DNA from 3 places in the Mycobacterium sp. 20KCMC460 genome. Region 1 is predicted to be linked to each of the others. Evidence: predicted binding sites of a transcription regulator. Region 1 holds the regulator's gene; each other region holds the start of a gene.
The links. The regulator LexA, encoded in region 1, represses DNA repair genes until DNA is damaged. The targets are predictions, from matches to a motif close to CGAACANNTGTTCG.

Region 1 (10,672 bases):
CAACATGTCCTGGCGCGCCGCCGGCGGAGCGAACGGCCCATTGGGCGCCAAGAAGGGCGGTCAATATCCGATCGGCGGCGACGGGATCGTCCAGGACTTCAACGGCGGCAAGATTTTCTTCAGCCCGGCCACCGGAGCCAATGCGGTCGAAGGGCCGATTCTGCAGAAGTACGAGGCGGTCGGGGGACCGGTCAGCAGCGACCTGGGTTTTCCCACCGCCAATGAGGCCGACGGCGGCATCACGCCCGCCAGCCGGATCGCGACATTCTCCGCCGCCGACAAGCCGGTGATCTTCTGGACGCCCGATCACGGCGCGTTCGTGGTGCGCGGTGCCATGAAGGCCGCGTGGGACAAGCTCAAGGGCCCCACCGGGAAACTCGGCGCCCCCGTTGGGGACCAGACCATGGACGGCGACGTGGTGTCGCAGAAGTTCACCGGCGGCAAGATCTCGTGGAACCGCGCCAAGAACGCCTTCAGCACCGATCCGTCGAACTTGGCGCCGTTGCTGTCCGGCCTGCAGGTCGCGGGGCAGAACCAGCCGAGTAACTCCGCGTCCCCGCCGCCGGCTAAGAAGTTCACCTTCCACTGGTGGTGGCTGGTCGCGGCCGTACCGGTGCTGCTGCTCCTGCTGATGTTCGTATTGGTGTTGGTGGGCATGCGCCGTCGCCGCGCCGCCGGCCAGGTTGTACCCGAGTACGAACGAGAACCGGAACTCGATGTGGGCGCCGGCTACGAGCCCCGCGCCGACGTGCCCTGGGGGCACGACGACATCGACTACGGTTCCGAGCGATTCCCGCCCGTCGACGAGCAGTTCGAGGAGCATGCCGACTCCGGTCCGGCCGGGCGGGTCAGCTGGTCCCGGGGCGGGCTGGTCGGCGGCGCGGAGCCCGGCCGGGACGTCGGCGGCGACATCGATCGCGACGTTGCCGACGCTGAGCCGCGCCTCGACGACGAGTATGACGACGAATTCGCCGAATATGCGGCTGTGGGCGACGAGGGTTACGAGTCGGGGGAGCTCGCGGAGTTCGGCGACGACGAGGATCCCGACGCGGTGGGCACCACTCCGATTCCGATCGTGACGCGCAGTGCCTCCGGCGAGTTGATCGTGGAGGAACCGGCGGCCGCCGAGCCCGTCACGCCGGAAGTTTTCGAAACCGACGTCATGGTGCCGCAGACGCACTTGCCCGGCATCGGCGTGCCGGAAGTGGATGCGCTGGAAAGCGATGTGCCGGAGAGCTTCCCGGACGATGAGTACCTGAACGACTTCTACGCCGACGCCGAACCCGCCGATACTGAATCGGCTGCTGCCGAATCCGCTTTCGCCGAACACGCTTTCGCCGAAAACGCAGCTGCGGAGTCCGCCTACACCGAATCCACATATGCCGAAACCGACGAGACCGAACCCGCCGACGAGGAGTCGCCGGACTTCGCGTCTCCGCCGGAGGCCGCCCCCGTCCCCGAGGTTCGGACGGGCCGGCATGCAGCTGCGGAGCCAGCCGGGTACACCGCGGAGGCCGATACGCCGTATGCGGCTGCGCCGCGGGCCGAGGCGCCGGTGGCAGTGCCCGCGGGCAGCGCCGCAGTGCGTCCCACCATCCATCTGCCGCTTGACGATGACCCGTATCGCGCGCCGGACGGCTATCCGATCAAGGCCAGCGCCCGGTTCGGCCTGTACTACACGCCCAGCAGCGTGCTGTACCACGACACCTTGGCCGAAATCTGGTTCGCCACCGAGGACGCTGCCCGAGCCAATGGCTTCGTGCGAGCTGATTAAGCGCTCGCGCCGGCGCCGGGTTAGACCTTGCGGATAACGGTGACGACTTTGCCGAGCACGATCGCGTCGTTACCGGGAATGGGATCGAACGCGGGGTTGTGCGGCATCAGCCACACCTGACCGCCGGCCCGCTTGAACGTCTTCACGGTCGCTTCGCCGTCGATCATGGCGGCCACGATGTCACCGTTGTCGGCGACGTTCTGCTGACGCACGACCACCCAGTCGCCGTCGCAGATCGCGGCTTCGACCATCGATTCACCGACAACCTTGAGCAGGAACAGCGTCCCTTCCCCGACCAGCTCGCGCGGCAGCGGGAAGACGTCCTCGACGGCCTCTTCGGCGAGGATAGGACCGCCTGCGGCGATCCGTCCGAGAACGGGGACGAAGGTGGGTTCTGGTAATGCGTCGGAACCGGCAACGTCGGTAACCGGCGGTGTCACTGCGTCATCGGCGCCGCGCACGTCAACCGCGCGCGGTCGGTTCGGGTCGCGGCGTAGGTAACCTTTGCGCTCCAGGGTGCGCAGCTGATGTGCTACTGACGACGTCGACGTCAGGCCCACCGCGTCACCGATCTCGCGGATGCTCGGCGGATACCCGCGGGTGGTCACCGAGGAGCGGATTACTTCCAGGATGGTGCGCTGCCGCTCAGTCAGCGCGTTGTCGACCGCGTGCAAGCCCGAGGTGTCGTTGCTGTCGCTCATGGCTCCGAATGTAACCGCATCCGCGTCAAGAATCAAACATGTGTTCGACCGGCGCGTCGGGGTCCGGATCGGGCGCGTCGATCTGCGCAAATTCGTCGAATCACAAGTGTGTAACTTACCGATGGATCGGGTATTTAACAGTCACCAGCTGGTTGCACCGACTAAACCCTGTCGGTGGTGTGCTCTACCGTTTTGCTCGTGCGACACGCCTCGCTCAAATGTTCGGATATCGAACACATGAGCGACTAGTGTCGAACACACGAGCGATATGTAGTCGACCGGAGGGAACGGCATGACACTCATCTACGCGGGTCCGCACCGCAACGGCAGCACGCAGAGCCCGCTGAACAGGCCTGTCAACAGGCCCGCCAGTGAGTCTCCCTCCTATCGGGCGGGGCGCAACCGGTCGGTCCGGCCGGGGCCGGCCCCGACCCGCCGGTGCGCCGATGCAGTACTACGGCACCGGCGTCGTTCGGTCCACCGCCACGCACCACCGCCGGCCGGTCAGCGTGCGGACGACGATCGGCCTGGCTCTCCTCGCCGGGGTCATCACCGTCTGGCTGGGGCTGATGGCGAACTTCGGCAGCATCATCAACGGTGACTCGGCCGAGTCGACGAGCAAGATGCCTGCCGCATTGGCCGTGGTGCGAGTCGAGCCGGGGGAGTCTTTGCAGGACCTGGCCGCCCGGGTCGCTCCCGGCGCGCCCGTTCACGACGTCGTCGAACGCATCCGCGACCTGAACGCGCTGGACTCGGGGTCAGTCTCGGCGGGGCAGACACTGATCGCGCCGGTCGGCTGACGTCCATCGCCGCCGCAGCTTGAATAGGTAAGCGCACCAGCGCTTTTCCACTACCAGAGATCGAGGAGGATCTACTCCTAGCGTGCGCATTGGCCCGGCTGAGCGGCGCACGGGTACTCTCGGGGTGTTCTGCGGACCCCGTAACGTCAGCGCGGCGAAGGAGCGGCCATGCATTGCCCGTTCTGCCGGCATCCCGACTCCCGAGTGATCGACTCCCGGGAAACCGACGAAGGCCAGGCAATTCGTCGTCGTCGATCCTGTCCGGAGTGCGGACGCCGGTTCACCACCGTGGAAACCGCGGTGCTCGCGGTAGTCAAGCGCAGCGGCGTCACCGAGCCGTTCAGCCGCGAGAAAGTCATCAGCGGTGTTCGGCGGGCCTGCCAGGGGCGCCAGGTGGACGATGACGCCTTGAACCTGCTGGCTCAGCAGGTGGAAGATGCCGTGCGGGCCGCCGGGCCGGAGGTGCCCAGTAACGAGGTTGGCCTGGCCATCCTGGGTCCGCTGCGCGACCTCGACGAGGTGGCCTACCTGCGCTTCGCCTCGGTGTACCGATCCTTCTCGTCCGCAGACGATTTCGAGCGCGAGATCGAGGCACTGCGGGCTCACCGTAACGTGTCGGCGCCCAACTGAGCAGGCATCGGTGACGCCGGAACTGCACCCCGAACTGGCCGAGCTGGCCCCGCTGCTGGGTACTTGGGCGGGAAAGGGTTCCGGTGAGTATCCGACGATCGAACCCTTCGAATATCTCGAAGAGGTGGTGTTCTCCCACGTCGGCAAGCCATTCCTGATCTACGGGCAAAAGACCAGGGCGGTCACCGACGGGAAGCCGCTGCACGCCGAAACGGGCTATCTGCGGGTGCCGCAACGCGGTCACCTCGAGCTGGTGCTGGCGCATCCCAGCGGTGTCACCGAGATCGAGGTCGGTAACTACTCGGTCAGCGGTGACGTCATCGAAATGGAGACGGTCACCTCCGATATCGGTCTGACGCCGACAGCCAAACACGTAACCGCCCTTGGGCGTTCCCTGCGAATCGACGGCGACCAGTTGTCCTATTCGCTGCGCATGGGTGCGGTCGGTCAACCCGTGCAGCATCATCTGTCGGCCGTGCTACACCGCAAATCCTGACCGGCGTGCGCGTCAATCGATCTGTCGCACAGTGTCTTCGGTGACGCGGCCGGCGATCCGGACCCATGTTCGCGGACTCCAGCGGGTTTCGATCACCGATCCGTTGCCCTGCGTGATCACCAGATCCCTGCTCAGGTAGTCGGTCAGCCGCATGGCCGCCGAACCGGTTGCCTGGTCCTCGGCCACTCCCAGGTTGGCGGCGAACATCCGGGCCCGGACAGCCCCGGCGGACCGGTCGGCCCAGGCCCAGAGGTAGTGCGCGACATCGTCGGAGTAGTCGGCGGGATCGGCGGACACGACCGCGTCCGGTGACTCCAGATCGTGGATGGCGAAGTCGGGTGCCCACTCCGCGGGTGCCTCGATGGCGGTGCGATCGTCCTCGTAGCTCACCTGCACCAGGCCGGCCGGCACCTGCAGAGTGTTGACCGGCAATCCGCGTTCGCGTAACCACCACGACGCGCCGACGGTCGGGTGGCCGGCGAAGGGCAGCTCGATTAGCGGTGTGTAGATGGTGGCCTGAGCCGAAGTGGAATCGGCGGTCGGCATCTCGACGAAAACCGTTTCGCTGTAACCTAATTCGGTTGCGACGCGCTGCCGTTCGGTGGCATCGACCACGTCGGCGTCCACCACCCCCAACGGGTTGCCGAACCTGCCGTCGGAGTCGGTGAAGACCCGCAGCACGGTCACGTCGACGGTCATGAAGCTTCTGACCTAGGTTGCGCTGCGCTCGTCGGCTCCCATGGCGTTGAGCACCGCGACTCGGGTGTCGGCAGGCCCGGTGATCGTGCGCTCGCCGCCACCGGAGCGAAGCAGTTCCCGCAGCGCGGCCTGGTCGTATTCGGGGGGCACGGTGCTGTCGATGAATCGCTGCACGACGTCGAGGAACCGGGCCGGGTCGTCGTGGAAGGGGAAATGGCCGGCGTCGGAGAATATCTCGATCCGAGAGCCGGGCATCGCGGCGTGGGCCATGTAGGCGTGCTGGACGGGGATCACGGAATCCTTTTCGCCCCAGACGATCTGCACCGGGATGGCTTCGGTCAGATAACATCGGTCCAGCATTGTGACGATCTGTCCGCGCCAGTCCACCACCGCTCGCAGCGTGCGGGTGAACGCCGACGAGGCGGTCGGCTCGGGCAGGTCGTTCAGGATCCGCAACATGTTGGGCAGATCGCGGCCGATGGCCGTCGAACCCAGCGCGCGGCCGGCCAGCTGGCCGAGCAACTGAACCGCCGGCAGCACCATCGGCAGCCGCAACAGCGCCAAGGCTTCAGCGCCCATCGGCAGCGACGCGAACCGCAGCGCGATGTTGACGTCCTTGGTGACGCCCCCGGCGCCCACCAGGATCAGCCGGTCGACCAAATGTGGAAACTGGTAAGCGAATTGCATCGCCACACCGCCGCCCAGAGAGTGCCCGACGATGGTCACCCGCTCGATGTCGAGCACGCTGAGCAGGTCGCGCATGCCGTTGGCGTAGGCAGCGGCCGAGTAGTCGGCGCGCGGCTTGTCGGACTTGCCGTGCCCCAACAGGTCCGGGGCGATCACGGTGAAGCGCTGAGCCAGTTTGGCGTGGATCGGCGCCCAGGTCGTCGAATTGTCGCCGATGCCGTGGATCAGCAGGATCGCCGGACCGGACCCCGCTATCCGGAAGGCCCGCTTGTAGCCGTGGATGGTGCGGTACTGCAGCGACGGGGATGTCACTTCCCGCACCGGGCGAAGATTGCGCGTCCGCTCGGGCATGTCGCCAACCTCGTTGTCGTCAGGACGTCACGCAGCGTTAGCCCGTGTCGTCGTCGTCACGCTTCTTCTCGGCCTGCTGAGCCAGAAAACGCTCGAACTCTGCTCCGAGTTCATCTCCGCTAGGCAGGTCCTCGTCTCGCGTCAGCAAGGACCTGTTTTCCTGAGCGTCGATGAACGCATCGTACTGGCGCTCGAGTGCCGTCACCACTTGAGCGACTTCCGCGCTCGCCCGAACCTGTTCGTCGATTTTGGCCCGGATCTCGGCGGCCGCCTCGGCCAGCGCCGTCAGCGGCAGTTCCAGAGAGCCCGTCTTGGCGACCTGCTCGAGCAATGCCTGCGCTGCCGCGGGATAGTCGGTCTGGGTCAGGTAGTGCGGGACGTGGACGGTGAATCCGACGACCTCGTGGCCGTGCTGGGCCAAGCGGTATTCGAGCAGGTTGGCCGCGCTTCCGGGGACCTGGATCTCGGAGATCCACGGTTGAAAGTCGCCGATGAGGTCCGGGTTGTTGGAGTGTGCGGTCATCGTGACGGGCCGGGTGTGCGGGACGGCCATCGGGACGGTGCCCAGACCGATGGTCCGTCGCACACCGAGCCGCTCGGACAGCAGCCGCACCGCGGTGATGAAGCGTTCCCATTTCAGGTCCGGCTCCATGCCGGCCAGCAGCAGGAACGGGGTGCCGACGCTGTCGCGCAGCGCGTACAGACTGAGCTCGGGGTCGTCGTATTTGGTGAAATGGTCGGTCTTGAACGTCATCAGCGGCCGGCGGGAGCGGTAGTCCAGCAGTTCGTCGATCGCAAAGGACGCCACCAGCTCGGTGTCCAGGGCCGCTTTGAGGTGCGCGGCGGCCAACCGGATCGCATGGCCGGCGTCGGAGAAGCCCTCCAGTGCGTGTACCAGCACCGGTCCGCGGCCGTCGGACGCCGACAGTTGAGGCGCCGGGAACTCCAGCTCATACATGCCGGATTGCCCGGGCTGGTATTCCTGCGCCTGCCCGGGCGTGTGGTCGGACCGTGCTTCATCCTCGTACATGGGTGGAGCCTCCTCTCGGGGGTCTCAAGGCGTATCCAGGGTGCCCCAAACAGTCTCTCTCAATCGCTGGTGGAACGTGCGATTGCGTCAGCGGAATTTGCTGACACTCGTATCAACGCATCAGGGCGAATTTCTATTCGCTTGCTGCGTTCAGCGCAGGAACTGGCTGAGGGCGCGCATCTTGTTCGTGACATCCAGGGCGGCGACCTTGTAGGCCTCGGAGAACGTCGGGTAGTTGAACACCGCGTCGACCAGGTAGTCGACGGTTCCGCCGCATCCCATGACGGCCTGCCCGATGTGGACCATCTCGGTGGCGCTGGTGCCGAAGATGTGCGCTCCGAGCAGCGTGCGGTCGCGGGTGGACACCAGCAGCTTGAGCATGCCGTAGGAGTCGCCGGCGATCTGTCCGCGGGCGAGTTCCCGGTAGCGGCACACTCCCACTTCGTAGGGGATCGAGTTTTTGGTGAGCTCCACCTCGGTGGCTCCGACGTAGGAGATCTCCGGGATGGAGTAGATGCCGATCGGCTGCAGCGCGGTGATGCCGTCGGTCGATTCGCCGAAGGCGTGGTAGGCGGCCAACCGGCCCTGGTCCATTGAGGTCGCCGCCAGCGCCGGGAATCCGATGACGTCGCCGACGGCGTAGATGTGTTCGACTTTCGTCTGGAACTGGTCGTCGACGAAAATCCTGCCGCGATTGTCGGTTTCCAGGCCCGCGTTCTCCAGGCCGAGGTTCGCGGTCTGGCCTTCGCGCCCGGCGGAGTACATGACGGTCTCGGCGGGAATCTGCTTGCCGCTGCCCAGCGTGGTGACGGTGCCCGCGGCGCCGACGTCCACCGCGGTCACCTCCTCGCCGAACCGGAAGGTCACCGCAAGGTCGCGCAGGTGGAACTTGAGCGCTTCGACGATCTCCGGATCGCAGAAATCGAGCATGGTGTCGCGTTTTTCCACCACCGTCACCTTGGTGCCCAAGGCGGCGAACATCGACGCGTACTCGATCCCGATCACCCCGGCGCCCACCACGACCATCGACGCCGGCAGCGATTTCAGGTCCAGGATGCCGTCGGAGTCCAGCACGCGGCGCTCGTCGAACTCGACTCCGGACGGTCGCGCCGGTTTGGTGCCGGTGGCGATGACGATGTAGTCGCCGCTGACCGTCACACGCTCACCCTGGGAGTCTTCCTCCACCAGGATGGTGTGCGGGTCGACGAACCGGCCGTGGCCCAGGACCAGGTCGATGCGGTTGCGCATCAGCTGTGAACGCACTACGTCGACCTGCTTGCCGATCACATGCTGAGTGCGGGCCAGCAGGTCGGCCGGGGTGATCTTGTCCTTCACGCGGTAGCTCGCGCCGTACAGTTCGCGCTGGCTCATTCCGGTCAGGTAGACGACCGCCTCGCGCAGGGTTTTCGACGGGATGGTGCCGGTGTTCACGCAGACCCCGCCGACCATCCGGCCACGCTCCACGATCGCGACCGACTTGCCCAACTTGGCCGCGGCGATGGCGGCCTTCTGTCCGCCTGGCCCTGATCCGATAACGACCAGGTCGTATTCGCGCATGGAAGTCATGAGATAGACGATAAGGCCCACAGTCGCGACTTTCTCCACAAGCGGGCGCCGAATCACGTTGTGCGAGCACCAACTGACGGTGCCGGTCGTCAGCGTGGTCGTCATGACGAAGCATCGAAACGACTTTGAACTGAACCGCCCCGGCTCGTTGATCGCCGCGCTGCCCGCCATCCTCGGCTTCGTGCCGGAGAAATCGCTGGTCTTGGTGTCGTTGGAGCGCGGTGGATTGGGCGCGGTGATGCGAGCCGACCTGGACGAGGGCCTGATCGACCGGGTGGACCAACTGGCCCAGGTTGCCGCCGGCGCCGAGCCGGAAGCCGCGATCGTAGTGATCGTCGATGCCGAGGGTGCGCACTGTTCGGTGTGCAACGAGGAGTATCGGCGGCTGTGCGAAGCGCTCAACGATGCCCTTGCCCGGTACGACATCGAGTTGTACGCGGCGCATGTGGTCGACGAGATTGCGCGCGGCGGGCGCTGGCACTGTGTTGACGACTGCGGTGCCCACGGGGGGGTCGATGATCCGTCGGCGTCACCGCTGGCCGCGGCGGCGGTGCTGGACGGCCGCCGCCTCTATCCCCGGCGTGCCGACCTGCAGGCGGTGATCGCGCAGGACCCGCTACGTGCGGCCGCGCTGGCACCGGCGGTCGAGAAGGCGGCCAAGGTACGGGAGAAGGCGCGCCGGGCAGACGCCGCGGGCTGTTGCCGTAACGACGTTGAGAACGTCTTGGCGGTCGCTGCCCGCTTCATGGACGGCCAATCGTTGTCGGATGCCGAAGTGGCTCGGCTGGGCTGTGCCCTGACCGATACCCAGGTGCGCGACACGCTCTACGCCCTAGCCGTCGCCGAGAGCGCCGACGCGGCGGAGTCGTTGTGGTCGGTGCTGGCGCGGCAGCTGCCACAGCCGTGGCGGGTGGAGGCCCTGGTGCTGCTGGCGTTCAGCGCCTACGTCCGCGGCGACGGACCGCTGGCGGGGGGTGTCGCTGGAGGCCGCGCTGCGCTGCGACCCGGATCATCGGATGGCGGGGATGCTGGATACGGCGTTGCAATCGGGGTTGCGGCCCAACGAGATTCGGCGCCTGGCCAACACCGGGTATCAACTGGCCGAGCAGCTCGGAGTGCGCATGCCGCCGCGGCAGAAATACCGCCGGCGCGCCGGTTAGGGGACTGGCGGGTGGATCAGACCTTTTCGACTTTCACGGCGTGGGCCATCTCATGCGGCAGGGTGACGTTCTCGTGACCGGGGATCACGATGGTCACCCCGCCGCCGGGGCTGGTCTCCACCGTGACGCGCGCGTTGGGCACCACACCGGCGTCCTTGAGCCTGGTGATCAGGTCGATGTCGCCCTGGACGTGTTCGGTGAGCTGGCGGACGACGACGGCGACCGGTGCCCCGCCCGGCAATTCGGTCAGGCGGACCAGGTCGGCGTCCGCGGCGCGGGACTCCGGGCCGACGCCGAGGTCCAACAGACCCGGGATCGGATTGCCGAACGGGGAGGTGGTCGGATTGTCGAGCACCTTGACCAGCCTGCGCTCGACGTCCTCGCTCATCACGTGCTCCCACCGGCATGCTTCGGCGTGCACTTCCTCCCACGGCAGCCCGATCACGTCGACCAGCAGGCGCTCGGCGAGGCGGTGCTTGCGCATCACCGCGATGGCCAGTGCGCGGCCCTTGTCGGTGAGCTCGAGGTGACGGTCACCTGCCACGCGGAGGAGCCCGTCGCGTTCCATCCGCGAGACGGTCTGGCTGACGGTGGGCCCGCTCTGTTCGAGGCGTTCGGCGATCCGGGCACGCAGCGGCGTCACGCCCTCTTCTTCGAGGTCGTAGATCGTTCGCAGGTACATCTCGGTGGTATCAACCAAGTCGTTCATTTAGCATCCTCCGTTGCCGCCGAGTCTACTTCGCCAGCCGCGCGAGTGGTTCGTGCAAAACGCCCCACC
Region 2 (10,672 bases), 110 kb from region 1:
CTGCGGTGGCCACGCCAGGCAGCACTTCCAGCCAGCCGCGGGCGGCAGTCCAGGACTGGCCCGGGGTGTAGGCGAAGTCGAAGTTGGGCCCGACGAACGGGATCAGTGCACCCCACAGGCCCAGCAGCACTAAAAGCAATCCGGTCACCGCGCCACGCGAGCGTGGGATACGTCCGCGGACGGGGCGGTCCTCGATGTGTTTCATGGCATCTCCTCGATAGGTACCGAGGTGGGTACCCGCGCCCCGAAGCCTTGAAGCATGCCCACCTATTCGAACAGTCCCGGCTGGCTCACGCCGACCGGTGGCGTCATGCCGAGGTGCGTCCAGGCCAGCGCGGTGGCCACCCGGCCGCGCGGTGTGCGCGCAACCATGCCGGCGCGCACCAGGAATGGTTCGCATACCTCTTCCACGGTGGCGGCCTCCTCCCCACCGCCACCGCCAGCGTCGACACCCCCACCGGCCCGCCCCCGAAGCTGCGGGTGAGTGCCGTCAGCACCGCGCGGTCCAGCCGGTCCAGACCGAGCTCGTCGACGTCGTAGACCGCCAGCGCGAACTTGGCGACGTCGCGGGTGATGACGCCGTCGGCGCGGACCTCGGCGTAGTCGCGGACCCGGCGCAGCAGCCGGTTGGCGATGCGCGGGGTGCCGCGGGAGCGCCGCGCAATCTCGGCGCCGGCTTCGGCACCGAGTTCGATGCCCAGGATTCCGGCCGAACGGGCCAGCACGCGCTCCAATTCGGCGGGCTCGTAGAAGTCCATGTGCGCGGTGAAGCCGAACCGGTCGCGCAGCGGCCCGGTCAGCGCACCGGACCGGGTGGTGGCGCCGACCAGAGTGAACGGCGCGACTTCCAGCGGTATCGAGGTGGCCCCGGGCCCCTTGCCGACCACGACGTCGACGCGGAAGTCCTCCATCGCCAGGTACAGCATCTCCTCGGCGGGCCGGGCGATGCGATGAATCTCGTCGATGAACAGCACGTCGTGTTCGACCAGGTTGGACAGCATCGCGGCCAGGTCGCCGGCGCGTTCCAGGGCGGGCCCGGACGTCACCCGCAGCGACGAGCCGAGCTCGGCGGCGATGATCATCGCCAGCGAGGTCTTGCCCAGCCCCGGCGGACCCGACAGCAGGATGTGGTCGGGGGTGCCGCCGCGGTTCTTGGCGCCCTCGATGACGAGTTGCAGCTGTTCGCGGACCCGGGCCTGACCGATGAACTCGCGCAGCGAACGCGGCCGCAGGCTGCCGTCGATGTCGCCCTCGCCGACCGCCAGGAACGGCGAGACATCGCGCTCGCCGAATTCGTCGAAGCCGTCGCTCATTTCTTCCCCAGCAACGACAGCGCGGCCCGCAGCGCCGTCGAGGTCGTGGCGTCGTGATCGGCGGCCAGCACCTTATCGGTGGCCTCCTCGGCCTGCTTGGCGGCAAAACCGAGACCGACCAGCGCCTCGACCACCGGACCCCGCACCGCGTGGCCGTTGACCGCGGGTGCGGCGCCCGCACCGGCCACCGCACCGATCTTGTCGCGCAGTTCCAGGATCATCCGCTCCGCACCGCGCTTGCCGATGCCGGGCACCCGGGTCAGCGCGGTGACGTCGCCGTCCGCCAGCGCCTGCCGCAGGGCCGGCGCATCGTGCACGGCCAGGGTCGCCATCGCCAGCCGCGGGCCCACCCCGGACACCGACAGCAGCGTGTGGAACAGATCACGGGTCTCGACGTCACCGAACCCGTACAGCGTCATCGAGTCCTCGCGCACGATCATCGCGGTGATCAGCCGAGCCTCGGTGCCGGTACGCAGCGTGGCCAGCGTCGACGGAGTCGCGTTCACCCGATACCCGACGCCGGCCGCCTCGATGACGGCATGATCGAGCGCCACATCGAGAACCTCGCCGCGCACCGAGGCGATCATCGGGCGGCCTTCAGTTTCGCCAGGTACTTGTCGCGCTGCTGGGCGGCCTGCGCTTCGGCGGCGGCCATCCGGGCCAGCATCGGCGCCCGCCAGCAGTGACAGATGGCCAGCGCCAGCGCGTCGGCGGCGTCAGCCGGGGTCGGTTTGGCTTGCAGCGCAAGGATTCTGGTGACCATCGCGGTGACCTGCGCCTTGTCGGCGGCGCCGTTGCCGGTGACCGCGGCTTTGACCTCGCTGGGGGTGTGGAAGTGCACGTCGATGTCACGCTTGGCGGCCGCCAGGGCGATCACCCCGCCGGCCTGCGCGGTACCCATCGCCGTGGAGACGTTCAACTGGGAGAACACCCGCTCGATCGCCAGCACGTCCGGGTGGTGGGTGTCCAGCCATTGGTCCACCGCGTCGCTGATGGCCAGCAGCCGGCGGTGCAGCGGCACATCCGACGGAGTGCGCACCACGTCGACGTCGAGGGCGGTGATCTGCCGGCCACGCCCGCTCTCCACCAGCGACAACCCGCACCGCGTCAACCCGGGATCGACGCCCATCACCCGCACCGCAGCTCCCCATGTCGTTTCCGAACAGCTGTTCGATAGCTTAGCGGCCAGGTCCGACAACTCTGCGCAGGGACACGCACCGATGAGTAGGTTAAGGCCGGTGCCGCTCCATCAGCTTGCCGTCACCCCTGCCGACGTCTCCGGGGCCCGGCTGGCACTGGCGCTCAACGGTCCACCACCACAGCCGCTCGCCACTTCTCGGCTGGCACATCCCGGGGGCAGCACGCTGCTACTGGGGGTGTTGGGCGCCTCGCACGTCGTGACCGTCGAGCACGGCTCGCGACGCTTCTCCGAACAGGTGTCGTGCGCGGTCGACGGCGACCTGCCCGGGCAGTCCGAGGCGCCCGGCTACATCCTCGAATCACTGACCGAGGCGCACTCCGAGGGCACCTTCCGCGCCCTGGCGAAGGAACTGCGCGACCGGTGCGCCCACGAAACCGGTTGGCTCGGTGGGGTATTCCCCGGCGACGATGCCGCGCTGACCGCGCTTACCGCCGAACCCGACGGCCCCGGCTGGCGATGGCAGACCTGGCACCTGTACCCCCGCCGATCCGCCGGCGGCGGGACGGTGGTCCACACCGTCAGCCGGTGGCAACCCTAAGGTCAGCCCTCGTCGAGTGCGGCGAGCACCTCGTCGGACAGATCGACGTTGGTCCACACGTTCTGCACGTCGTCGCTGTCTTCGAGCGCGTCGACGAGTTTGAACACCTTGCGGGCCCCCTCCACGTCGACCGGGACGCTGACCGAGGGCTGGAAGCTGGCCTCGGCGGATTCGTAGTCGATCCCGGCATCCTGCAACGCGGTCCGGACGGCGACCAGATCCGTTGGTTCCGAGATGATTTCAAAGCTGTCACCGAGATCGTTGACGTCCTCGGCGCCGGCGTCCAGGACCGCGGTCAGCACGTCGTCCTCGCTCAGGCCGTTCTTCTCCAGGGTCACCACACCCTTGCGGGTGAACAGGTAGGACACCGAGCCCGGATCTGCCATGTTGCCGCCGTTGCGGGTCACCGCCACCCGGACCTCGCCGGCCGCGCGGTTGCGGTTGTCGGTCAGGCACTCGATCAGCACCGCCACCCCGTTCGGGCCGTAGCCCTCGTACATGATGGTTTGGTAGTCGGCGCCGCCGGCTTCCTCGCCGGCGCCGCGCTTGCGCGCCCGCTCGATGTTGTCGTTGGGTACCGAGGTCTTCTTGGCCTTCTGGATGGCGTCGTAGAGCGTGGGGTTACCGGCTGGGTCACCGCCGCCGGTCCGGGCGGCGACCTCGATATTCTTGATCAGCCGCGCGAATTCCTTGCCGCGGCGCGCGTCTTTGACGGCCTTCTGGTGCTTGGTGGTGGCCCACTTGGAATGGCCGCTCATCGGTCTGACTACCTCTTTCCCTGTGAAAAGTTCGCGTAGCGAGTCTACGTGGCGGTTGCGCCGAGCCTCACCAACGGCATGAACACCTCGTCGACGATCGATTCGAGCTCACGATCGGGAACCGGTTGCAGCGTGGCCATCAACTGATAGCGGAACAGTTCGACGGGCACCCGTGCGACTCGTGCGCTGACCTGGCCCGGCCGGATCTCGCCGCGCGCGACGGCTTGCGCCAGGACTTCCTCGAGGACGGTCTCGCGGCCGCCCTGCACGTAAGCGGAGAGTTCGGCGAGGTTGGTGCCGGCCTCCCGGTAGTAGCCGCCCAGCCGGGTGAACACCAGGGTGGCCAGCCGAGACCGCACCTCGTTGGCCCGGCGCAGCAACGCCAGCATGTCCCCACGCAGGCTGCCGGTGTCGGGTGCGGCCACCACGTCGGATTTCACCTGATGGATCAGGGCGGCCAACAGCAGGTCCTGCTTACCCGGCCAGCGCCGGTAGAGCACCGCCCGGCTGGTGCCGGCGCGGTTGGCCACGGCGTCGATGGTCAGGTCGTCGTAGCCACGTTCGGTCAGCTCGGCCCACGCCGCGTCGAGCAGCGCCTTCTCCAGCACCTCGCCGCGCCGGCGCTGCGGAACTTCGCCCCCCTTAAGAGACATTGCGTTTCCTAATCGATCGAGCTAGCGTGGGTTAGATACGATTTGTATCTTATACGAAGGGGGTCTGCGATGCGGATTCTGATCTCCGGCGCGGGAATGGCCGGCTTGAGCTGTGGCATCACCCTGGCCGAACACGACGTCACCATCGTCGAACGCGCCTACCACCTGCGGGTCAACGGCTCCCCGATCGACATCCGCGGCGAGGCCATCGCCGTGGCCTCCGAGATGGGCGTGCTCGACGGCATCCGGGCCCGACGGGTGGACATGAGCGAGCGCGTGCAGTTCGTGGACCGCAACGGCGACCTGCTCGCCGAACTGCCCGACACCGAGTTCAACGACTGCCCGGACGACACCGAGATCCCGCGCGAGGACCTCGCCCACGTGCTGCGCACCGCCTTGAGCCCGACCACCGAGTTGCGCTTCGGCGAGTCGATCACCGCGCTGCACGACGACGGGGACGGCGTCGACGTGCAGTTCGCCTCCGGTGAGCGGCAGCGCTACGACGTGGTGGTCGGCGCCGACGGAATGCACTCGGCCACCCGCCGGCTCACCTTCGGACCCAAAGAGCGATTCCTGCGACACCTCGGGCTCTACGTGGCACTGGCCGACCTGCCCGGACATATCCGGCAAGAGCGCCATTCAGCGATGTACAACTACCCCGGCCGGATGGCAGGAATAGCCACCTACCGCGATAAAGCGCTGGCGGTCTTCATGTTTCGGGCACCATGGATCGACTACGACTATCACGACCCGGCCGCGCAGCAGCAGATTCTGCGCGACGCCTTCGCCGGCCACGCCGAGTGGAAGATTCCCGAGCTACTCGATGCGGCGTGCCGCGACCCCGAGCTCTATTTCGATTCGGTGAGCCAGATTCACATGCCGTCGTGGCACCGCGGCCGGGTGGTGCTGGTCGGCGACTCCGCGTATTGCGCGTCTCCCCTGTCCGGTCGCGGCACCAGCCTGGCCATGACCGGGGCCTGGCTGCTGGCCGAAGCGCTGCGCGAGCACCGCGACGACGTGGCGGCGGCGTTCCGGCAATACGAGCGCGACCAGCTTCCGCACGTCACCTATGCGCAGGGCACCGCGGGCCCGGGCGGCGACGTCCTGGTCCCGGCCACTCAGGAGGAGATCGACGCGCGCAACCAACGGCTCGTTGCGCTCACTGCATAAGGCACCGACGACGTCCCCGCGGCGCTGTCCAGATACGAAAACTTCATGCGCCCGCATGTCAGCGCCGCGCAAAACGTGCGGCCGGCGGTGCTGCGCCGGGCCAACCCCCGCACCCGGGCGGGTATCCGGATGCTGCATGCCGGTGCGCGTGCCGTCGCGCAGCCCGCCGTGCGGGCCAGCGTCGAGCACCTCGGCCGAAGGTTCGGTGGCGTGGCCGCGGAGAACATCCGGCTACCCGATTACGGGCCCTAGACCCGCCCGCGGACGATGTCGACGAACAGCCGGTGCACCCGACGGTCACCGGTCATCTCGGGGTGAAACGCAGTGGCCAATACCTTGTCCTGCCGCACGGCGACGATGTGGCCGGCCGCTCGGGCCAGCACCCGCACCTCGGGGCCGACCCGTTCCACCCACGGCGCCCGGATGAACACCGCACGCACCGGCGAATCCAGCCCCTCGAACGGGATGTCACCTTCGAAAGAATCGACCTGTCGTCCAAAAGCGTTGCGCCGCACTGTCATATCGATGCCGTTCAGCGGCAGCGCTTCGCGGCCCTTGCTGCCGGCGTCCAGAATCTCGCTGGCCAGCAGGATCATCCCGGCACACGCGCCGTAGGCCGGCAGTCCGTCGGCCAACCGGTTGCGCAACGGCTCGAGCAGGTCGAAGTCGCGCAGCAGGTGACTCATCGCCGTCGATTCGCCACCCGGGATCACCAGACCGTCCACCGCATCGAGTTCGGTGCGCCGGCGCACCGTCGTGGCCTCGGCACCGGCCTCGCGTAGCGCGGCTAGGTGTTCGCGGGAATCGCCCTGCAGCGCGAGTACCCCGATCCTGGGTGCCGTCACCGGGGATTCAACTGGTAGTCACGCGGGAAGCGGGTCAAGCCTTCCTGCATGACGGCCGCGACCATTTCGCCGGACTGGTTGAAGATCTTGCCCTGGCACAGCGCGCGGCCACCGCAGGCCGACGGCGAGGACTGGTCGTAGAGCAACCACTCGTCGGCGCGGAACATGCGCATGAACCACATCGCGTGATCCAGGGACGCCACCTGCAGATGCTCGCGCTCGTCGAGGTGGGTGACCTGGGCCGATCCCAGCAGCGTGAGGTCGCTCATGTAGGCCAGCGCGCAGATGTGCAGCACCGGGTCGTCGGGCAGCGGGTCGCGGTGCCGGAACCACACCTGCTGGGTCGAGGCCTTGCCCGGGCCCGGCTGCAGTTGCTCCCGCGGCACGATGCAGATGTCCCACTCCTCGAACTGCTTGAATCCGGCGTCGTCGAACACCTTCATCGAACTCAGTTCCGGCAGGCCGTCCGGCGGTGGCGCGGACGGCATGGCGTCCTGGTGGTTGATGCCCTCCTGATCGGTCTGGAACGACGCCGACATGGAGAAGATGGTTTGCCCGTGCTGGATGGCGTTGACCCGCCGGGTGCAGAACGAGCCGCCGTCGCGGATGCGTTCGACGATGAACACGGTGGGCGCCTTGGCGTCGCCGGGCCGGATGAAGTAGCCGTGCAGCGAGTGCACCAGGAAGCCGGGCTCGACCGTGCGCACCGCCGACACCAGCGACTGACCGGCCACATGGCCGCCGAACGTGCGCTGGAAATGGCCCGAGTCCGGGCTGAACACACGTCCGCGATAGATGTTGACCTCGAGTTGCTCGAGATCGAGGATCTGTTCGATCGCCACGGAATGTTCTTACCAGCCGCGCTGTGCGAGGCGGTGCGGCTCCGCGATCTCCTCGACGTTGATACCGACCATCGCCTCGCCCAGCCCGCGCGACACCTTGGCCAGCACGTCGGGGTCGTCGTAGAACGTGGTGGCCTTGACGATCGCGGCGGCGCGTTGCGCCGGATCGCCGGACTTGAAGATGCCCGATCCGACGAACACCCCCTCGGCACCGAGCTGCATCATCATCGCCGCATCGGCGGGCGTGGCGATGCCGCCGGCGGTGAACAGTGTCACCGGCAACTTTCCGGCCCGAGCCACCTCGACAACCAGGTCGTAGGGGGCCTGCAATTCCTTTGCCGCAACAAACAATTCGTCCTCCGACAGCGACGTCAGCCGGCGGATCTCGCCGCCGATGGCGCGCATGTGCGTGGTGGCGTTGGACACATCGCCGGTGCCGGCTTCGCCCTTGGAGCGGATCATCGCCGCGCCTTCGGCGATGCGCCGCAACGCCTCGCCCAGGTTGGTGGCCCCGCACACGAACGGCACGGTGAACTTCCACTTGTCGATGTGGTGGGTGTAGTCGGCCGGAGTCAGCACCTCAGACTCGTCGATGTAGTCCACGCCGAGGCTCTGCAGGATCTGCGCCTCGACGAAGTGCCCGATGCGGGCCTTAGCCATCACCGGGATGGTGACCGCCTCGATGATGCCCTCGATCATGTCGGGGTCACTCATCCGCGAGACGCCGCCCTGGGCGCGGATGTCGGCGGGCACCCGCTCCAGCGCCATGACGGCCACCGCGCCCGCTCCTTCGGCGATGCGGGCCTGCTCAGGGGTGACGACGTCCATGATGACGCCGCCCTTGAGCATCTCGGCCATGCCGCGTTTGACGCGGGCGGTTCCGGTCTGGGCCCCGTTCTGCTGGGTGTTCACTACGCTCCTCGGCTCTGGATTCCGGGGTTCAGTCTAGTGGTCACCGGCAAATCGAACTTCCCGCTGTTCTGCTGCACACCTGCCGGACCTGGCATAAGGTCGCTTTGCTGCTCGACGCCTGGACGGTTGCGATGAACTTCACCGTGTTGCCGCCGGAACTCAATTCGACGCGCATCTTCGCCGGCGCGGGCCCGGGTCCGTTGCTGGGCGCGGCCGCTTCCTGGGACGGCCTGGCCGTGGAGTTGGATGCCGCGGCCCGCTCGTTCGCCTCGGTCACCGCGGGATTGGCCGATGGGTCCTGGCAGGGCCCGGCTATGCAGGCGATGACCCGCGCCGCCGCCCCCTATCTGGCCTGGTTGACGACGGCAGCGACGCAGGCCGAGCGAGCGGCTGCGCAGGCACGAACGGCAGCGGATGCGTTCGAGGCGGCGCAAACGAACATCGTGCATCCGGCAGCGGTGGCCACCAACCGCTCTGCCCTGGTGTCGCTGGTGGCGACCAACCTGCTCGGCCAGAACGCACCCGCGATCGCGGCCGCCGAGGCCGCCTACGAGCAGATGTGGGCCGCCGACGTGGCGGTCATGGCCGGCTACCACGCCGCCGCGTCGGAGGTGGTCACCCAGCTCGCCCGGGCCTACGCCGCGACGGGACTGCCCGCACTCACCATCGACTGGCAGCACGGCACGTTCAACCTCGGTAGCGGCAACACCGGCGTCGACAACATCGGCTTCGGCAACACCGGTAACGGCAACATCGGCGTTTCCAACCGCGGCGACTTCAACATCGGGATCGGCAACATCGGTAACGGACTTGTCGGCATCGGGCTGCCCGGCGACGGCAACGTCGGCGTCCGGATCATCGACGAAGGCCAGATGGGTACCGGCACCCCGACGACCACCGCGCTGATCATGGGCGGAACCGGCCTCAGCCCGCTGCCCTGGAAGGGCCTGATCCCGATGGCCGAGAGTTTCATCGGCCCGAACCATCCGACGTATGCGGCCCAGTTCCTGGTGACGCCGTCCAAGCTGTTTCCGCTCACCGGGCCCACCAGCCTGACCCTGGACGCATCGGTGGCCGCGGGCGTGCAATACCTGAATAGCGCGATCATGGACCTGCACGCCGCGGGACAGCACACCATCGTCTACGGGCTGTCGCAGAGTTCCGTGGTGGCCTCGATGGAGATGCGTTACCTGCAGTCGCTGCCCGCCGGCGTGCGTCCGGGCACCGACGAGCTGTCCTTCGTCCTGACCGCCAACCCCGACCGCCCCAACGGTGGCCTGCTGGCGCGACTGCCAGGCTTTTCGATTCCGTTCATCGGCTTCACGTTCAACGGCGCGACGCCGGCCAACGCCTACCCCACCGTCGATTACGCGATCCAGTACGACGGCGCCGCCGACTTCCCGAAGTACCCGCTGAACGTGTTCGCGACGGCCAACGCGCTGCTGGGTTTCGCGCTCATCCACCCTTCGTACAGTCTGACGGCCGCCCAGCTGGCGTCGGGAATAGTGCAGCCGGTGTCGCCGGGCAGCCTGACCACCTACATCCTGATCCCCACCCACGATCTGCCGCTGTTGGCGCCGCTACGCGCCCTGCCGGTGCTGGGGAACCCGCTGGCCGACCTGATCCAGCCCGATCTGCGGGTGCTGGTCGAGCTGGGCTACGACCGCACCGGCTTCCAGGACGTGGCGACGCCGTTCGCGCTGTTCCCGCAGGTCGATCCGGCGGTGGTGCTCTCGCAGCTCGGGCAGGGCGCGGTGCAGGGGTTCAGCGACGCGCTGGGTGATCTCGGGCTGCTGCGTTGAGCGAGAACGGAGACGGGCCGTTCCAGAGGCGGTGGACGTGGTAGTATCGAACACATGTTCGAACGGATCTCGGGGAGTGCCGAGTCGGAGGCGCAGTTGGCGCGGTTTCGCGCCTATATGGACGGTGTGATGGATCACCGTGAGGCGTTGGTCGGCCACACCGAGCAGACGCGGGGCTGGTTGGCGGGGATTTGTGCGGCTACGCGGGTGGAGAATCAGGCGGTGGCCGCGCAGTTGGTGGCCATCGGCGGGTTGTTCGCAGACCGGTTGGCGCGCTCGGCGGAGACCGAGCAGTGGGCCATCGACACCATGGAGGCGGTGGCCGCCGAGGTGGCGGCGGGGTTGCGGATCAGTCAGCGCCGCGCGCAGACCAAGCTGCGCTGGGCGCGCGCGATGCGCGAGCGGGTGCCGAAAGTGGCGGCGTTGTTCTGCGCCGGGGACATCGATTTCTGCGCGTTCGCCACGGTGGTCTCGCGCACGGATCTGATCACCGATGCCGAGGTGCTGGCGCGGGTGGATGGGTTGGTCGCGGCCAACTTGACCCGTTGGCCCTCGCTGACCGCGGGCCGGTTGGCGGGCAAGGTCGATGCGATCGTGGCCGGGCTCGACGCGGATGCGGTGCGCCGCCGCCAGGACCG
Region 3 (10,672 bases), 600 kb from region 1:
TCGATGATGCGGCCCAACGAGATTCGGGTGTGGTCGTTGAGCTGACCGAGTCGGGCCAGCCTGGGCAGCGTACGTACGGTCTCGACGGCCAGCGTGCGCATCGACCGGTTGGCCGCGACGACGGCGTCCGCGGCACCCCGTGCCACCGCCAGTGCGGCTTCGGAGACCTCGCCCATGCCGTGCACAAGGCGGGTACTCAACGCCACGCCACTGTCGGTGTGCTCGGCCGGTTGTTCGACCATCGGGTGGATGTTCGCCGGCTGATCGCCGCCGCCGGAGATCCATCGCACCCACTCGGCAACGGTGGGCCAGCTCTGCAGGGCGGCCCGCGAACCCACGACAAGTCCGAAATGACCTGTGCGGATCAGGCTTTCGTAGACCTCGGTGTTGGGCGCGGCGCGCCGGATACCACGCACCGATGCCGGCTGACCGATGTCGTCGACCTCACCGACGAACGCGAGGACCGGACAGGTGATATCGGTGAGCGTCACGAGTTGCCCGTTGATCGCGAAACCGCCGGTCATCATCCGGTTGTGGGCGATGAATTGCTTGAGCAGTTCCGAGATCGCCGGGCCCGACCAGGCGATCCAACCTTCGCGCTCAAGGAATCGGCGCTGCTGTTCGCGCGGCAGCAGGGCCTCGCGGTCGTGTAGCTGCCGCAGGAAATCGACGCGGGCCTTGGCCGTCTTGAGCGGATCCATCATCTGGAAACCGGTGCGCGCCATCCAACTTGGGATGTTCAGCCGGTTGAAGACGTGGTCGGCCATGAAATCGGCCATGGCCGGGGCCAGGTTCGGCGGCAGACCCATCGGCAGCGCGGCCAGCGTGTCGACCGGGGAGCCGAAGGTGACGATGCTGGCCAGGTTCTTGGACCGCCGATAGGCCGCGACCTGGTAGCACCACATTCCGCCCTGCGAGTAGCCGACCAGGTGCACGTCTTGCCCGGAAGCATCTCTGACGGTGTCGATGGCCTGGCTGAGTGCGACGATGTGGTCGGCCAGGGTGCGCTGCATGCCGCCCTCGACCTTGTCGGGCGAGCCGAAGTCGATGACCCAGGGGTCCAGTCCGCTGGCGTGCAGGATGCCCACCGCGCCGTCCTCGCGGGTGACGTCCCACATGTCGGCCGACATCATCATCGGGTGCACCATCAGCACCGGCGGTCCGACTTTCGGCTGGCCTGGCCGATTGTCCGGCGGGAAGTACCGCCGGAGCTTGTACATCGGCACGCTCTCCACGGTCTGGGACGGCGACGGGGCGCTGCCCGTTTCCAGGCCGCCCAAGCGCAGCACTTCCAGACCGTTCTGCGCTGTGGCCACCAGACGCTCGACGGGTCGGGTGACGATCGACAAATTGAGATCCACCGCTGCTCCTGACTGCTCGCTGAGTTGGCCTTGACCAGCGTGGTCATCATGGCACATCGGCCCCATGGCACGGTCCGAGCGTTAAGCCCGTGTTAAAAGGGTGGTGGTTCGTCGTCGGGTGGGGCGGGGCCGCCGTGGCTGAGGCCGCCGTGGCTGAGGTAGGCGGCATCGCCGGCGGTGCGGGCTTGGCGGTTGTGGCGGCGTTCGGTGGCGATGCGGGTGGCGCGGTCTTGGGCGCGGGTGCGGCGGCGCCTGGGCATCATGGCGGTGCGCTCGGCGCAGTAGTCGGCCGGTGGGGTGTCGGTTTCGGGGCTTGGCATGCCGCCGACGGCGGCGCACAGGCTGGGGAACAGCAGGGCGCTGCCCGGCGTGGTGACGTGAGTCTCGCCGGCCGGGGAGGTCAGGATCAGGGTGCCGTCGGCGAGTTGTTTCTCCCGCCAGCCCCAGAAGGATTTCACCAAATGATGTGTGCGGCAATAACATTTGAGGTTCCCGGCGTGGGTGGGTCCACCCTGGGCATACGGGATGGTGTGGTCCACGTCGCAGCGGGTGGCCGGCACGTCGCAGCCCGGCCAGCGGCACGTCAAGTCCCGGCACCGCACGAAATCGGCCAGCTGTTGGGAAGGGCGGTAGCCGGGTTCGGGGGGACGGCAGCCGGGATGGATCAGCGGTACCTGCTTGGCGGTTAGCGCCAGTTCGGCCAGCACCTCGGGGGTGATCAGCGCGCCGGCCTCCACCAGCGACGCCGGGGTGCTGCCGGCGCCGGTCAGGGTGGCGCGCTCGGCGATGACGTGAATAACCACCGCCGGGGAGGGTTTACGGTCCTGCGCGGCGCAATCCTCGCGCGCGCAGCGGCATCCCAGCCGATCCGCACCGGCGGCCAGAGCACCCAGGGCATCGGCACGGCGCTCGTCCATACTGCGTGGGTCGTGCGGGCACACCGTCGCCGCCAGCGCGGACAGTCGCGCCTGCAGCGCGCGGGCATCGGGGGTGAACAGCCCGCCCTCGAGGTAGGTGATGCCCTCATGATCATCGCTGAAGCTGACCTCCCGCTGGACGTGGCGCTCCTGCCGCCGGCGCACCGCATCCCGGTCCGCCTGGGCCACCAGGGAATCCACTTTGCCGGCCAGCCGGCCCGCGGTCAGCGACGGCCAGCGGGTCAGGTTGGCTGCGACCAGCCCATCGACGCGGGCCAGCACCTCGGGATCGGTGATCAGCTCGGTGCGTGACACCACGGTGGCGAACGCGCAGAAATCGATCTCCCCGGCCGCAAACAGTGCCCCTACTTTCGGCACCCGCTCGCGCAGTGCGCGCGCCCAGCGCAGTTTGGTCTGCGCGCGGCGCTGGCTGATCCGCAACCCCGCGGCCACTTCGGCGGCCACCGCTTCCATCGTGTCGATTGCCCAGTCCGCGGTCTCAGCGCTCTGGGTCAACCGATACGCGAACAACTCACCGATGGCTTTCAACTGCGCGGCGGCGGCCTGGTTCTCCAACCGCGCCCCCGCGCGTACCGCCTCCATCCAGCCCGCCGACTCCGCGGTTGGGGTCCGCAACACGCGACGCCGCAGCTTGTCCATGTCATCGAGCCACGCCCACAACACGGCCCGATCTTCGGTATCGGGTGGTTGTACATTCAGCGGCTCGAACACATGTTCGATTGTACCGCAGCCGCCGACGATACGCACCCGAAGTCCGGGGGGCATCACCCACCGATTCCGACTCTTGGCACGGTCGTCCGCTCTATCCGTGGATCCACCCCGCCTGCTCCACCTACTACCGTCGTGCGGGTGGCGCACCTACTCGGGGCCGAGGCGGTCCACCTGGCGTATCCGAACCAGGTGATATTCGAGTCGATCACCCTGGGGGTGAACGACGGCGCCCGTATCGGCATCGTGGGGCGCAACGGCGACGGCAAGTCCAGCCTGCTCGGCCTGCTCACCGGCCGATTGACGCCCGACACCGGTCGGGTGACACTTCGAACCGGGTTGCGGGTGAGTGCCCTCAGCCAGGCCGACACCTTGCGCCCCGATAGCACGGTCGGCGCCGAGCTGGTTGGCGACCAACCCGAACATCAATGGGCCGGCGACGCCCGCATCCGCGACGTGGTGAGTGGGTTGGTCTCCGACATCGATTGGCGAGCAAGGGTTTCCACGCTCAGCGGTGGACAACGTCGACGGGTCCAGCTGGCGCAACTGCTCATCGGCGAATGGGACGTGATCGCCCTCGACGAGCCCACCAACCACCTCGACATCGAGGGCATCACCTGGCTGGCCGGCCACCTCAAACAACGCTGGGCGCGCAACAGCGGCGGTCTACTGGTGGTCACCCACGACCGCTGGTTTCTCGACGAAGTCGCCACCACCACTTGGGAGGTGCACGACGGCGTCGTCGAACCGTTCGAGGGCGGGTACGCCGCGTATGTCCTGCAGCGGGTCGAGCGGGACCGGCAGGCGGCCGCCTCGGAGGCCAAGCGACAAAACCTGATGCGCAAGGAACTGGCCTGGTTGCGTCGCGGCGCCCCGGCGCGGACGTCGAAACCCAAATTCCGGATCGAGGCCGCCAACCAGCTGATCGCCGACGTACCGCCGCTGCGCAACACCGTCGAATTGGCCAAGCTGGCCACCGCCCGGCTGGGAAAAGACGTCATCGACCTGCTCGGCGTGTCGGTGTCGTTCGACGGACGTCCGGTGCTGCGGGACGTCGAGTGGCGCATCGCGCCCGGGGAGCGCACCGGAATCGTCGGGGCCAACGGTGCGGGGAAATCCACCCTGCTGGGATTGCTGGCCGGAACGGTCCAGCCGGATACCGGGCGGGTCAAGCGTGGCAAGACGGTCCAACTCGCGGTACTCGACCAGCAAGGCGACGAGCTGAAAGCGCTGGCCAGCGAGCGGATCGCCGATGTGCTGGGCCGTCTGCAGAGCGGCTACGAAGTCGAAGGTCGCGAGATGACTCCCGCCCAGCTGCTCGAGCGCCTCGGGTTTGCCCGTGGACAACTCTCGGCGCGTATCGGCGAGCTGTCCGGCGGCCAGCGCAGGCGCCTGCAACTCATGCTGACCCTGCTGGCCGAGCCGAACGTGTTGCTGCTCGACGAGCCCACCAACGACGTGGACACCGACATGCTGACCGCGACCGAAGACCTGCTCGACTCCTGGGCGGGCACGTTGATCGTCGTCTCCCACGACCGCTACCTGCTCGAACGCGTCACCGATCAGCAGTACGCGATCCTGGACGGTCGATTGCGACACCTGCCGGGCGGCATCGACGAGTACCTGCAGCTCGTAGCCGCTGCGTCCGCCAAACCCGCTGACCGGCCGTCCGCCGCGCCGGCCTCGCAGACGATGTCGGGCGCCCAGCGGCGGGCTGCCGAGAAGGAATTGGCGGCAGTCGACCGCCAGTTGGCCCGCCTCGCCGACCGTATCGCCGCCAAGCACTCCGAGCTGGCCGAGCACGATCAGTCCGACCATGTCGGCGTCACCCGACTGACGCAGGAGCTGCGCTCCCTCGAAGACGAGGTCGCCGAGATGGAGGCTCGATGGCTGGAGTTGTCGGAGGCGCTGGAATGAAACCCACGCGCTGAGTCCCCGTCCGGGCCTGACGATCCAGGCGAAAAGCTAGTGCCAGCGCAACAGTACGAGTTCAGAGCAGAAGCCGGGCCCCATCGCCAGCATCAGCCCCTGGCTACCGCTGGGCGGTCGCTTCTCGATGGTGTCGCGCAGGATGTGCAGCACCGACGACGACGACAGGTTGCCGATGTCGCCGAGCGAGCGCCACGTCAGCTCCAGCGCCTCGGGCGGCAACTGCAGGGTGTCGGTGATCGCATTGATCACCTTGGGCCCGCCGGGGTGGCTGACCCAGGCCGCGATGTCGTCCTTGGTCAGATCATGCGTGGCGAGGAAGCCTTCGACGTCCGCGGCCAGGTACTGCTCGATCAGGTCCGTCAAGTCGGGTGAGAGCCGCAGCCGCAGACCGGCCGAACTGACGTCCCAGCCCATGATGTGCAGCGACTCGGGGTAGAGGCGGCTGCGCGAGTCGACGATCCTGGGTCCGCTGATCTGCAGCTGTTCGGCTCGCCGGTCACCGACGGCTACCACCGCGGCGGCGCCGTCGCCGAACAGCGCCGACCCGATCAACCCGGATACGGTCGGCTTGATCGCCGGATAGGTCAGCGAGCACAGCTCGACCGAAATCAGCACGGCCACGTCGTCGGGTGCGCCACGCAGATAGTCGTGCAACCGGCCCACACCGGCCGCCCCGGCCACACAGCCCAACCCGAACAGTGGCATCCGCCGCACGTCGGGCCGCAGGCCAAGCCTGCCGGCAATCCGGGCATCCAGCGACGGAACCGCCACGCCGGTAACCGTCGTGGTGATGATCAGGTCGATGTCGTCTGGCTGCAGTCCCGCCTCGTTGAGCGCCCCCATCAGCGCTTCGATTCCGAGGTCGACAGCCTTGTCGATGAAGATCTCGTTGGCGTCACCGAAGTCGGTGAGCGCCGGGTACTGATCCAGCGGCAACACGAAGTGCCGCCCGTTCACCTTCGCTGACTTGTGCAGCTTCCGGACGATTTCCTCGTGCTCCTTGAGACCGGGGAACTCGACGAACAAATCGGTGATCTCACTCTGGCTGTATCGGTGTGGTGGCAATGCACCAGATACACCTGCGATGACGCTCATGCACCTGCCTCATTCAGTTAGTCGCCGGCCAGTCCGCCCCGATCAGACTCCCCAAATCGGGGAGTTTAATGGGCGTTCGACTGCATCGCAAAAACGACCGCTATTCAACACCTGTCTTATTTGGCCGGGATTCGGGGTGATCAGCCATTGTCTCCATCGCCGTCTAAAGTCATCGCAATTAAATCGTCGGGACTCAGCGAATCGATGTCGTTGTCGCTCATTGAGTGTTCTGACGTGGCCCTATCCGTTCGCCCCGCCAACAACAATAGTTTCTCGAGTAGTCCGGTCCTGCGCAGTTCCGCGATGGGTATATTGCGCAGCTCCGACCAAATTCTTTCGTTTTCGGGCCGATTATCATAATGGTCGCTCAGCTGATCGCAGAGATGGTCGGCCAGCGCCGTTGGAGTCGGATAGTCGAAAATCAGTGTGCGCGGTAGCGACAATCCGCTCAGCGCACTCTCCGCCCTGAGCCGGTTGCGCAGCTCGACACCGCCCATCGAGGTGAACCCGAGGTCCTGAAAGGGCCGCTCGGGATCCACGTCGCGGCCACTGCCGTGACCCAGGACCGCAGCGGCGTGCCCACACACCAGGGCGATCAGCTGACGACGCCACTGGGCGGGATCGAGATGTTGCAACCGTGCGGCCACGGGCTCGACGGGATGCTCGACCACGCTGTCACCGGCCGTCAGCCAAAACCTTTGCCGGGCAAAAGCATACGTGGGTAGGTCTACGCGCCGACAACTCAGCCCGTCGAAAGTGGCCGCCCAGTCGACTTCCACACCCGCGGTGAACAGTCGCGCCGCCGCGGTCAGCACCGCGTCGACTTCGGGAACGCCGGCCGTCAGCGTCGCAACCGAAACCTCTTGCTCCGCGGTCAATCCGGCGCCCGGACCCACCTCGATGAACGCCTTGGCGCCAAGGCCCACCACGGTCGACACGCCGTCGCTGAACCGCACCGGGTTGCGGATGTGCTCGGCCCAGTACCGGGCCGAGCCGTAATCCGCGCCGGCCAGCTCCCCGGTGACATTGGACACCAACGGGGTCCGCGGGCGATGCACCTGCAGGTCTGCGAGTCGCCGGGAGAATTCGTCGACCATCGGCTCCATCAGGGCCGAGTGGAACGCGTGAGACACGGCCAACCGGCGTACCCGCCGTCCCTGTTCGGCCAATTGCTTGGCCACCGCACCGACCGCGTGCTGCGGTCCGGACAACACTACCGAGTCGGACGCATTGACCGCTGCCAGGCTGACCTGCGCGCTCATCAGCGGCGTCACCTCCGCTTCGCTCGCGGCGACGGCGACCATCGCACCGCCGGCCGGTAATGCCGCCATCAGCTTGCCCCGCTGGACCACCAACCGCGCGGCATCCGCGAGCGACAACACTCCCGCCGCGTGGGCCGCGGTGATCTCCCCTACCGAGTGCCCCATCACGAAATCAGCTGTGACGCCCCAGCGGCACAGCAGTTCCGCCAAGCCGACCTGCACCGCGAACAGGGCCGGCTGAGCGAACTCGGTGCTCTCCAACGCCGCCCCGTCACTGCCCCAGATAACCTGCCGCAGCGGCGATCTCAGATGCAGGTCGAGTTCGTCGGCAGCCCGGTCGAAGGCCGCCGCGAACGCCGGAAAGCGTTGGTAGAGCCCGCGGCCCATGCCCAGGTACTGCGACCCCTGCCCGGGAAACACGAACACCGTCTTGCCCAGCGATCGGGCCTGGCCGGCCACTACCCCAGCCCCCGGCGCCCCGTCTACCAGTCCGGCCAGACCGTCCGTAATGCGCTTACGGTCGGCGGCCACGATCACCGCCCGGTGCTCGAACACCGTGCGCGTGGTGGCCAACGACCAACCCGTATCAGCAATTCCGAGCGTCATAGCCTCCTCGGCCAGCCGGCGTGCCTGCCCGCTCAACGCCTCCGCTGACCGGGCGGACACTACCCACGGCACCATCACCCCGGTATCTGATTCGGCGGCAACCACTTTGGCTTTCGGCGCCGGTTCGACGATCACGTGTGCGTTGGTGCCGCCCATACCGAAAGATGACACCCCGGCCACCCGCTCATCATCGGTCCAGGGCGCCAACGCGGTGTTGACCCGCAGTCCGGCTCCGGCGACATCACCGGCGGGTTCGTCGAAGTTCAGGCTCGCCGGCAGCGCCGTATTCGCCACGGCGAGCACCGTTTTGAGCAGACCGGTGATACCCGACGCGGCGCCGGTATGCCCGACATTGGTCTTGACCGACCCGATGGTCAGCGGGCGGCGCCGCGGACCGAACACTTCGGCCAAGGCACTGACCTCGATGGGGTCCCCGACCCGGGTGCCGGTCCCGTGCGCCTCCACATAGTCGACCTGCGCGGGGTCCAGCCCCGCATCGGCCAGCGCCAGCCGTATTACGTCGGCCTGCGCAGTCGCCGACGGGACCGTGAGGCCCGGGGTCTCACCGCCCGCGTTCCCGACAGCGCTGCCGGAAATGATTGCGTGGACCCGGTTTCCGTCGTCCAGGGCAGCGCCGAGAGGTTTGAGCAGGACCAAGGCGGCACCGTCACTTCGCACATAACCATCCGCACGCGCGTCGAACGCGTAGGTGTGGCCCGACGGCGAGAGAGCGCCGAATTCCATTTCCAGAGACTCGATTTCGGCCGCCAAATTGAGCTGGACGCCGCCGGCTACCGCCATCGAGGCCGTTCCGGCCCGGAGCGCCTCGGCGGCCAGGTGCACCGCGACCAACGAGGACGACTGCCCGGAATCGACCGTCAGGCTGGGACCCCGCAAGTCGAAGCAGAACGAAACCCGGTTGGCGATCATGCCCCGGCTCAGCCCACTGAAGGCGTGGTGGCCGACCTGATCGAGGCCGTGGCGCGTCGTCAGCAATGCGTAGTCGTCGTTCATCGCTCCGAGGTAAACCGCGATCGGTTGCCCGCGGATATCTTTCGGGACAAGGTAGGCATCTTCGCAGAGTTCCCAGGTCAGTTCCAAAGCCAGCCGCTGCCGCGGGTCCATCGCGGCAGCCTCACGCGGTGAGACGTTGAAGAAGCCGGCGTCGAAATCGGCAGCGTCGGCCAGTGCGCCGACGATCTCACGGCCATCCTGCAGCAACTGCCAGAACGCGCGCGGGTCGGCTGCGCCGGGAAACCGGCAAGCCAGCCCGATGATCGCGATGTCTTTTCGCCGCACGGCTTTCACGTCGCGCTCATGGTCCGAGGTCGTCGATCAGGGCGCGCAGCCGGTCGGTGAGCTGGTTCTTCTCCTCGGCCGTCCAGTCCGGTCGATGGATGAGCAGGTCCAGTTCGCGGGTGAGGTCCTCGACGCGGTCCGGCTTCGCGAACTGCTCTGCCGCCGGTGGCGCGTTGGAGTCGAGTTCACTGGCGAGGTGTTCGGCCAGCGCAGCCGGTGTCGGGTAGTCGAAGATCAGGGTCGGCGAAAGTGTCAGTCCGGTGGCGGTTTTGAGCCGGTTGCGCAGTTCGACTGCGGTCAGGGAGTCGAAGCCGAGCTCTTGAAAAGCCTTGTCCGGCTCGATGTCCACGGCGGTGGAGTGCCCCAACACGGTGGCGGCGCTGCCGGATATCAGCTCGGTGAGTTCCCGCTGCCGCTGCTCCGGCTGCAGCGCGTACAGACGTGTTATGAGGCCTGTCGTGGCCACTGCGCGGTCAGTGGTCTCGATGACGCGGCGGGTACGGCGGGTGGCCAATTCGCGCCATAGCGGCGGTAAGTCGGTGTCAGCGGTCAGTGCAGTGGTGTCCAGCCTCGCCGCGACGGCCACGGGCCGGTCGGCAAGGAGGGCGGCATCAAGCAGATCCAGTGCCTGCCCAGTGGGCAGCGGCGATAATCCGACCTGCTTCATCCGGGCCAGGTCGCGGCCGCCGAGGTGGCGGGTCATCGCGCTTTCCTGCTCCCACAGACCCCAGGCGATCGACAGGCCGCTCAGGCCCTGCTGGCGGCGATAACCGGCCAGGGCGTCCAGGAAGGCGTTGGCGGCGGCATAGTTGCCCTGACCGGGGCTGCCCGCGATTCCGGCCAGCGACGAGAACATCACGAACACAGCGGGATTCGTCCCGCTGGTCAACTCGTGCAGGTTCCACGCCCCGTCGACCTTGACCCGCAGCACCTCGTCCAGCCGCTGCGGGGTCAACGATGTGATCACCGTGTCGTCGAGGATTCCGGCGGCATGGAAAACCCCTTTGAGGGGGAACTCGGCTGGTATCCGTGCCAGGAGCGTAGCCGCTTCGGCACGGTCGGCGATATCGCACTGCGCGAGAGTAACTCGCGCTCCGGCCTGCTCGATTTCCGCCGTCAGATCAGCCGCCCCCGCGGCCTGTCCACCCGAGCGGCTGACCAAGACCAGGTGGGCGACGCCGTAGTGGGCCACCAGGTGGCGGGCCACCGCCGCACCGGCCATCCCGGTGCCGCCGGTGATCAGCACGCTGCCACCGGCCAACGGGGACTGCGCCCCGGCTGGGCCGTCCGGGCCGGAGGGCAGGGTGAGCACCACCTTGCCGACATGACGAGCCTGGCTGACGAAGCGGTAAGCCTGCCGGGCGCTGCGAACGTCAAACGCTCTGACCGGCAAGGGTTTCACCGCGCCGGCGTGCAGCAGGTCCAGCAAGTCGGCAAGCATCGCGGCGATGCGGTCGGGTCCCGCCTCCAT

Region 2: a site for LexA is predicted at 2,473-2,486, ahead of ruvC (crossover junction endodeoxyribonuclease RuvC). Genes of this name have one in related genera too.
Region 3: a site for LexA is predicted at 3,004-3,017, ahead of MKCMC460_RS14220 (HNH endonuclease signature motif containing protein). Genes of this name have one in related genera too.

What each region holds. Positions count from the first base shown of each region.
Region 1 covers NZ_AP025524.1:2,459,624-2,470,295, forward strand. The annotation lists gene MKCMC460_RS11540 (LGFP repeat-containing protein) at 1-1,774, shown strand, start outside; gene lexA (transcriptional repressor LexA) at 1,795-2,475, opposite strand; gene MKCMC460_RS11550 (LysM peptidoglycan-binding domain-containing protein) at 2,922-3,275, shown strand; gene nrdR (transcriptional regulator NrdR) at 3,444-3,905, shown strand; gene MKCMC460_RS11560 (peroxynitrite isomerase) at 3,916-4,401, shown strand; gene MKCMC460_RS11565 (PhzF family phenazine biosynthesis protein) at 4,414-5,100, opposite strand; gene MKCMC460_RS11570 (alpha/beta fold hydrolase) at 5,113-6,138, opposite strand; gene MKCMC460_RS11575 (proteasome assembly chaperone family protein) at 6,176-7,168, opposite strand; gene sthA (Si-specific NAD(P)(+) transhydrogenase) at 7,319-8,725, opposite strand; partial or broken gene MKCMC460_RS11585 (DUF4192 domain-containing protein) at 8,838-9,894, shown strand; gene ideR (iron-dependent transcriptional regulator IdeR) at 9,911-10,603, opposite strand.
Region 2 covers NZ_AP025524.1:2,572,827-2,583,498, reverse strand. The annotation lists gene MKCMC460_RS12245 (hypothetical protein) at 1-205, opposite strand, end outside; partial or broken gene ruvB (Holliday junction branch migration DNA helicase RuvB) at 268-1,313, opposite strand; gene ruvA (Holliday junction branch migration protein RuvA) at 1,310-1,900, opposite strand; gene ruvC (crossover junction endodeoxyribonuclease RuvC) at 1,897-2,451, opposite strand; gene MKCMC460_RS12225 (DUF2617 family protein) at 2,552-3,052, shown strand; gene MKCMC460_RS12220 (YebC/PmpR family DNA-binding transcriptional regulator) at 3,055-3,810, opposite strand; gene MKCMC460_RS12215 (TetR/AcrR family transcriptional regulator) at 3,855-4,463, opposite strand; gene MKCMC460_RS12210 (FAD-dependent monooxygenase) at 4,533-5,633, shown strand; gene MKCMC460_RS12205 (hypothetical protein) at 5,679-5,885, shown strand; gene pdxT (pyridoxal 5'-phosphate synthase glutaminase subunit PdxT) at 5,882-6,478, opposite strand; gene tesB (acyl-CoA thioesterase II) at 6,475-7,320, opposite strand; gene pdxS (pyridoxal 5'-phosphate synthase lyase subunit PdxS) at 7,330-8,232, opposite strand; gene MKCMC460_RS12185 (PE-PPE domain-containing protein) at 8,364-10,034, shown strand; gene MKCMC460_RS12180 (HNH endonuclease signature motif containing protein) at 10,152-10,672, shown strand, end outside.
Region 3 covers NZ_AP025524.1:3,055,381-3,066,052, reverse strand. The annotation lists gene MKCMC460_RS14225 (acyl-CoA synthetase) at 1-1,418, opposite strand, end outside; gene MKCMC460_RS14220 (HNH endonuclease signature motif containing protein) at 1,454-2,938, opposite strand; gene MKCMC460_RS14215 (ABC-F family ATP-binding cassette domain-containing protein) at 3,149-4,924, shown strand; gene MKCMC460_RS14210 (type III polyketide synthase) at 4,973-6,034, opposite strand; gene MKCMC460_RS14205 (type I polyketide synthase) at 6,175-9,201, opposite strand; partial or broken gene MKCMC460_RS14200 (SDR family NAD(P)-dependent oxidoreductase) at 9,227-10,672, opposite strand, start outside.